DNA from 3 places in the Streptomyces sp. NPDC050145 genome. Region 1 is predicted to be linked to each of the others. Evidence: riboswitches for the same ligand, from Rfam matches in the RefSeq annotation. Region 1 holds a riboswitch; each other region holds the start of a gene.
The links. A riboswitch is a leader RNA that binds a small molecule or an ion and turns the genes downstream of it on or off. The one in region 1 is predicted to bind cyclic di-AMP.
Positions count from the first base shown of each region.

Region 2: linked by a shared signal. The riboswitch ahead of ACIBTU_RS22925 (C40 family peptidase) and the one ahead of ACIBTU_RS25210 (transglycosylase family protein) in region 1 are both predicted to bind cyclic di-AMP.
Region 3: linked by a shared signal. The riboswitch ahead of ACIBTU_RS30200 (M23 family metallopeptidase) and the one ahead of ACIBTU_RS25210 (transglycosylase family protein) in region 1 are both predicted to bind cyclic di-AMP.

Region 1 covers NZ_JBITJS010000013.1:6,811-9,003, reverse strand. The annotation lists gene ACIBTU_RS25215 (transglycosylase family protein) at 1-518, shown strand, start outside; cyclic di-AMP (ydaO/yuaA leader) riboswitch at 654-862, shown strand; gene ACIBTU_RS25210 (transglycosylase family protein) at 867-1,553, shown strand; gene eno (phosphopyruvate hydratase) at 2,051-2,193, shown strand, end outside.
Region 2 covers NZ_JBITJS010000011.1:119,671-121,863, reverse strand. The annotation lists gene ACIBTU_RS22935 (ATP-dependent Clp protease proteolytic subunit) at 1-353, shown strand, start outside; gene ACIBTU_RS22930 (hypothetical protein) at 361-669, shown strand; cyclic di-AMP (ydaO/yuaA leader) riboswitch at 1,092-1,218, shown strand; gene ACIBTU_RS22925 (C40 family peptidase) at 1,222-1,695, shown strand; gene ACIBTU_RS22920 (DUF6328 family protein) at 1,764-2,193, shown strand, end outside.
Region 3 covers NZ_JBITJS010000017.1:113,928-116,120, reverse strand. The annotation lists gene ACIBTU_RS30200 (M23 family metallopeptidase) at 1-804, opposite strand; cyclic di-AMP (ydaO/yuaA leader) riboswitch at 817-981, opposite strand; gene ACIBTU_RS30195 (M16 family metallopeptidase) at 1,257-2,193, opposite strand, start outside.

The DNA of each region.
Region 1 (2,193 bases):
CAGGTGACGCCTCCGGGGATACCTCCGGTAACGCCAAGGGTGACGAACCCGACGGCAAGGCGAGCGACGAGCCGAGCGACGGCACCGGCGCCTCGCCCTCGGACGGCGCGACGTCGGACGAAGGCGACACGAAGGGCGAAACGGACAAGTCCGGCTCCGGCGCCTCCACTTCCCCGGACGAGTCGAAGGGCTCCGGCGAGCCGGACGCCTCCCCGTCCGCCTCCGACCCCGCCTCCGAGGACTCCGGCGCGGGCCGCCACCGCGGCGGGCAGGCCTCCGACGACACCGCCGACTCCCGTACCGGAGAGGGCCGTCACGCCTCCCGTGACGACCGGCGCGACGGCGACGCGTACACGGTGCGCGCCGGCGACAACCTGTGGGACATCGCCGACTCGCAGAACGTGGACGGCGGATGGGCCGAGCTGTACCAGCTCAACAAGAAGGAGGTCGGCTCCGACCCTGACCTCATCCTTCCTGGTCAGAGTCTGGATCTTGGGCTCGAATCGGGCGAAAAGTAGCGGGAGTTCAGGGCGGGTTGCTGTCTGAATGTCCGATTTGGCGAAAGTGAGAGATGGGTCTCAAAGGGCCTGATCCGCTTTGAAAACCGCCGGATCGGCTGCGTACGGTCTGACCGCTCGCCACAGCGGGCCCCGACGGATGTCACGCCGAATCCTGCCAACCTCCGTACGGGAACAGTCGACGCGTCAGCGCCGTGGGCAGGAGCGGGGGACCCAAGGTAGGCGCCGTCCGGAAAGCGATACTCCGGTACGGCTTGGGGTTAAGCCGCGCACTAGGTTGCGCGGCCGGGCACTCACTGGCCCGAACCCGACAGCTCACCTCGTAGGCGTCGGTGAGGGGATCTCTCCATGCTGTTCTCCAGCAAGGGCAAGCACCGCCGCCCGTCCAAGGCCGTCCGTGTCGCCACGCTCGCCGGTGTCACCGGTGCCGCCGTCGCCGTTCCGCTGATGGGTGCCACCGGCGCCTCCGCCGCCACCGCCTCCGAGTGGGACGCCGTCGCCCAGTGCGAGTCCGGCGGCAACTGGTCGATCAACACCGGCAACGGCTACTACGGCGGCCTGCAGTTCTCGTCCTCCACGTGGGCCGCGTACGGCGGCACCGCCTACGCCTCCACCGCCGACCAGGCCTCCAAGGCGCAGCAGATCTCCGTCGCCGAGAAGGTCCTCGCCTCCCAGGGCAAGGGCGCCTGGCCGTCCTGCGGTGTCGGCCTGTCCGGCGCCTCGACGTCGAACCCGGCCCCGGCCCCCGCCGAGCAGCAGCAGACCCAGCCGCAGCCCGAGCGCAAGGCCGAGCAGCCGGCCAACCGCTCGCAGGAGCGTCAGGCCCCGAAGGCCGCTCCGAAGAAGACCGTCACCACGCCGACCGGCAAGAAGGTCGCCAAGGGCGACGGCGAGTACAAGGTCAAGAAGGGTGACTCCCTCAGCAAGATCGCCGAGGCGCACCACACGACCTGGCAGAAGCTCTTCAAGCTGAACGACGACATCGTTCAGGACGCGGACCTGATCTACCCGGGTCAGCAGCTCCACCTGAAGTAAGCCGCACCCCTTATATAGGGGAGCGCGCTCCCGCACTCGGCATCGGCGGACGCCGAGTCGCTGGCCGCTCGCTGGCATGGACCTCCCGCCCCCGGATCAGGGGGTGGGAGGTCCTGCGCGTTCCCGTGCGCGCCACCGTCGTGGCTGGTCGCGCAGTTCCCCGCGCCCCTGAAATGCAGACCCTTCGGGTCGCATTTCCCCGATGAGCAAGCGCCCGATGAGATCGCGCACGAAGTGCGCATCTCAGGGGCGCGGGGAACTGCGCGAGAAGCCCCACCGGCCCGCAGCCCGCGACGAATCCGACCCACCCCCGAAGGAACCGTTCACCGGCCAACCACCGGCGGTATTTGTTCCCGTCGGAAACATTTCGCTCACGGCAGAGTCCAAGAGACGGGCGGTCGGCTGGCCGATGGCCCGCGTGCGGTTAGGCTCAAGCCATGCGGAACCGCGCACCGCGGCCCCGCACACTCCGCGTCACATCCCAGAAGGAGATGCTCGTGCCGTCCATCGACGTCGTCGTAGCCCGGGAAATCCTGGACTCCCGAGGCAACCCCACGGTCGAGGTCGAGGTCGGCCTCGACGACGGCAGCACGGGTCGTGCTGCTGTTCCGTCCGGCGCCTCCACCGGCGCTTTCGAGGC
Region 2 (2,193 bases), on a different contig from region 1:
CGACCTGCCTGGGGCAGACCGCCTCGGTCGCGGCCGTGCTGCTCGCGGCCGGGGCTCCCGGGAAGCGGACGATGCTGCCGGGCGCCCGCGTGGTGCTCGACCAGCCGGCCCTGCCGGAGCCGGTCCAGGGGCAGCCCACCGACCTGGAGCTGCAGGCGCGGGAGATCGTGCGGATGCGCGAGCAGTTGGAGGAGATGCTCGCGCGGCACTCGTCCCGGTCCCGGGACCAGGTGCACGCGGACATCGAGCGGGACACGGTCCTCACGGCCGAACAGGCCCTGGAGCACGGCCTGGTGGACCAGGTCGTGCAGAGCCGCAAGTCGTCGGCGCAGGGCACGCCCGGACGGAGGTGACACGTCGATGTACCCACCCGAACTGCCGCCCCTGCCCTCGCTGACACGGGCCGAGTGCGAGCTCATCGACCGTTATCTGGAGGTGGTCGATCTGATCGCGCGGATCAATCCGGCGCGGGGCGACGACACCTACCGGGGGCTGCGCGCGGCGCAGGCGCTCGTGAGCCGGGCGACCGAACTGCGGGACGCGCTCGACCTGATGCACCGGAGGGGCGAGAGCCAGGTCCACGCGGCGACCCTCGCCCGCGCGCTGCGGGTCCTCGACGGCGAGAGGCGAACACAGAGGGTCACTTTGCCGCCCGAAACGGTCGGTTGAGGACCTCCGCGGTCATCGACGGCTCGATCCGGCCCGAAGCGTCTGCGGGGCGACCCAAACGAGCCAGAAGAGGTACCCCCGTTCGGCGTAGACGCCCGTACGCACTTAGGGGCCGAAGGAGTTGCGCCAGAACCGTAGGCGGACAGCGGAATCTTCGGTTCCGCCGCTGGTACGGGCATGGTCGACACCCTCGACCGAAGATCGAATGCCGCACTGTCCACCTGAACGGGCCAAGCGTGAGGAGCCTCACTTACCGCTGGTTCAACTCGGATTTCACGACACGAGTGCGTCAAGATCCCTTCCGACGACAAGCCCCCGCCACAGCGGCGGGGCGGTCCGTGCGGACGCCGAGTCCTGCCGCCGCACGGATGCCAGGTCGACAGAAGTGCATCGGCAGGAGTGGAGGACCCAGGTACGACGGGCCGCCGCCGCAGCTCAGCCGGAGTTGCGGGCGAGGGGCCCTTGGGGTGAAGCCGCGTTGTGCGGCCGGGCGTCTTCGCCAGTCCGAACCCGACAGGTCATCCTTCGCAGGCGGTTGACGAAGGGTTGCGCATGACTGCGCTCAATCGTGTTCCCTCGCTGCTCAGCCGGGCCGGAACGGCCTCGGCCCTGACCTTCGCGGTCGCCGGAGCGGGCCTGATGGTCCCCGGCGCGGCCGCCGAGGCCTCGGCGGCGACAGCCTCCACCAAGGCACTGCAGATCGCGGCTTCGAAGAAGGGAGCGCCCTACAGGTGGGGCGCCACCGGGCCGCACCGGTTCGACTGTTCCGGACTGACGCTCTACTCGTTCAAGCGCGCGGGCAAGAGCCTGCCCCGCACCGCCGCGCAGCAGTACAACAAGACCCGCCATGTCTCGGCCTCCACCCGCAAGCAGGGTGACCTGGTGTTCTTCCATTCGGGCCGCAGCGTCTACCACGTCGGCATCTACGCCGGGAAGGGACGCATCTGGCACTCCCCCAAGACCGGGGACGTCGTGCGGCTGCAGAAGATCTGGACGAAGAGCGTCTGGTACGGCCGGGTGCGCTGAGGCCCGCCGCACGGCCGCCCGGGGGGTCGTGAGGGGTTGAGAACCGCGCCGGCGGTTACCCATGCGTCATGGACGACGAGCGCAACGAGACGCCGCTGGAGCGGGCCGACCGCAACTTCGGTGAGCTGCTGCAGGAGCTGCGCGTCATGCAGACCGGGGTGCAGTTCCTGTTCGCCTTCCTGCTCACCCTCGCGTTCACGGCCCGCTTCCCGTCCCTGGACACCGTGCAGCGGGCCACGTACGTGACGACGCTGCTGCTCGCGGTCCTGGCGGCCGCCCTGCTGACCGCGCCGGCGGCCGTGCACCGCGTCCTGTTCCACCTCGGCGCGAAGCCGCAGATCGTGCGGGTGTCCTCGCGGCTCGCGGCCTGCGGCATGGCGGCGCTGGTGCTCGCCCTGAGCGCTTCGGTGCTCCTGGTGGTCGACGTGACGCTGAACCGCGCCGCGGGCATCGCGGCGGGCGTGGGCACCTTCGTCGTGTGCGCGGGCCTGTGGGCGG
Region 3 (2,193 bases), on a different contig from region 1:
TCAGATGCCGACGCCGTGCGAGCGCAGGTACGCGACGGGGTCGATGTCCGAGCCGTACTCGGGCGTCGTGCGGGCCTCGAAGTGGAGGTGCGGCCCGGTCACGTTGCCGGTGGCGCCGGAGAGGCCTATCTGCTGACCGGGCGTCACGCTCTGCCCGACGGAGACGCCGATCGACGACAGGTGGCCGTACTGGGTGTACGTGCCGTCGTTCATCTTGATCACGATGTTGTTGCCGTAGGCGCCGCCCCAGCCGGCTTCCACGACGGTGCCGGAGCCGACCGCGTGGACGCTCGTGCCGCTGGCGGCGTGGAAGTCGATGCCGGTGTGGCTGCCGGAGGACCACAGGCCGCTGGACGCCTTGTAGGCGGTCGAGACGTACGAGCCGGAGATGGGCGCCACGTAGGTGTTGAGGCGCTTGCGCTCGGCCGCGCGGGCGGCGCGCTCCTTGGCCGCGCGCTCCTTCTCGGCCTTCTCGGCGGCCTTCTTCGCGGCCTCACGCCTGGCCTCCTCGGCCCGGCGCTTGGCCTCGGCCTCGGCCTTCTCCTGGGCGGCGGCCTCTTCGGCGGCCTTCTTCTGGGCGGTCGCCTGGGCGTCGATCTGGGCGGCCAGGGTGTCGCCGATCGCGATGGCCTGCGTCAGACCGTTCTGGTCGGCGGGCGCGGCGGTGTCGGCGGCGAGAGCGGGGGCGGCGAGGCCTCCGATGACACCGGTCGTGGTGAGCGCCGCGACGCCGGCGACCTGCGCCGTGGTGCGCGTGAGGCGGCTCGGACGACGATGCTTCCCGGTGGCACGGGTGAACGCCATGGAGTGGCTGATCCTTTCCTTCCCTCTCGCCTACCGGGTTAGCTGACGGGTTCGGAGCAGGAAGGTCTCCTACGGGCCCCCTCCCCGTACGGGAAGAGCGTCCGATTCACCCCAGGGACTGCGGTGGGTCCCCGGCTCCCCTGGCTCGCGCCGTGGGGGACTCGGCGATGACTGTCCGGGGCCGCGGGCGCGGCTCATACGTGGCGAACAGCCGGACCGACGCTAAGCGGGACATCTTTCGATCGACAAACGGATCCCGGCTTTTGTAGCGCATGCCACAGGGCACACAGGCAACCTCTACATCAATTCGGGCATTTACGACGCGCGGTGACGCGTCGGGCGAACCGAACGGCACGCGCGGGAAACGTGAGTGACGCCACGAAGCCCCGGAGGCCTGTGTGGCTTCCGGGGCTTCGTCCCGTTTCGGGCGTCGCCGCCCTGGCATGGCGTCGTCAGCCGGCGACGACGGTGACCTCGCCGATGCCGAGGGCCTTGACGGGCTCCTCGATCTGCGCGGCGTCGCCCACGAGGATCGTCACCAGACGGTCCGCCGGGAACGCGCTCACGACGGCCGCGGTGGCCTCCACGGTGCCCGTGGCGGCCAGTTGGCGGTACAGCTGGGCCTGGAAGTCCTCGGGCAGCTGCTGCTCGTCCTGGTCGGCGAGCGTGCCCGCGACGGCGGCCGCGGTCTCGAACTTCAGCGGGGCCACGCCCACCAAGTTCTGCACCGCCGTGTCCCGTTCGGCGTCGGTCAGGCCTTCGGCGGCCAGCTTGCGGAGCACCTTCCACAGGTCGTCGAGCGCCGGTCCCGTGTTCGGCGTGTCGACGGAACCGCTGATGGCGAGCATCGCGGCCCCCGTGCCGTCCGCCGTGGAGCGCAGCACCTGGGCGAAGGAGCGCACCCCGTAGGTGTAGCCCTTCTCCTCGCGCAGCACCCGGTCCAGACGGGAGGTCAGCGTGCCGCCGAGGCAGTACGTGCCGAGGATCTGGGCGGCCCACACGCGGTCGTGCTTGTCGGGTCCGATGCGGCCGATGAGGAGCTGCGTCTGGACGGCCCCGGGGCGGTCCACGATGACGACGCGGCCGGTGTCGTCGGCGGTGACCGGCGGGACGGGGCGCGGCTGCGCCGTGTCGCCGGTCCAGGCGCCGAGCGTGTCCTTCAGGAGGGTGTCGAGGTCGACGCCCGCGAGGTCGCCCACCACGACGGCGGTGGCGGTGGACGGGCGGACGTGCCGCTCGTAGAAGGCGCGTACGGCGGCCGCGTCGATGTCGACGACGGTCTCCTCGCTGCCCTGCCGCGGGCGCGACATGCGCGCTGTGGCGGGGAACAGCTGCTTGGAGAGCTCCTTGGCGGCCCGGCGGGCCGGGTTGGCGCTCTCGTGCGGGATC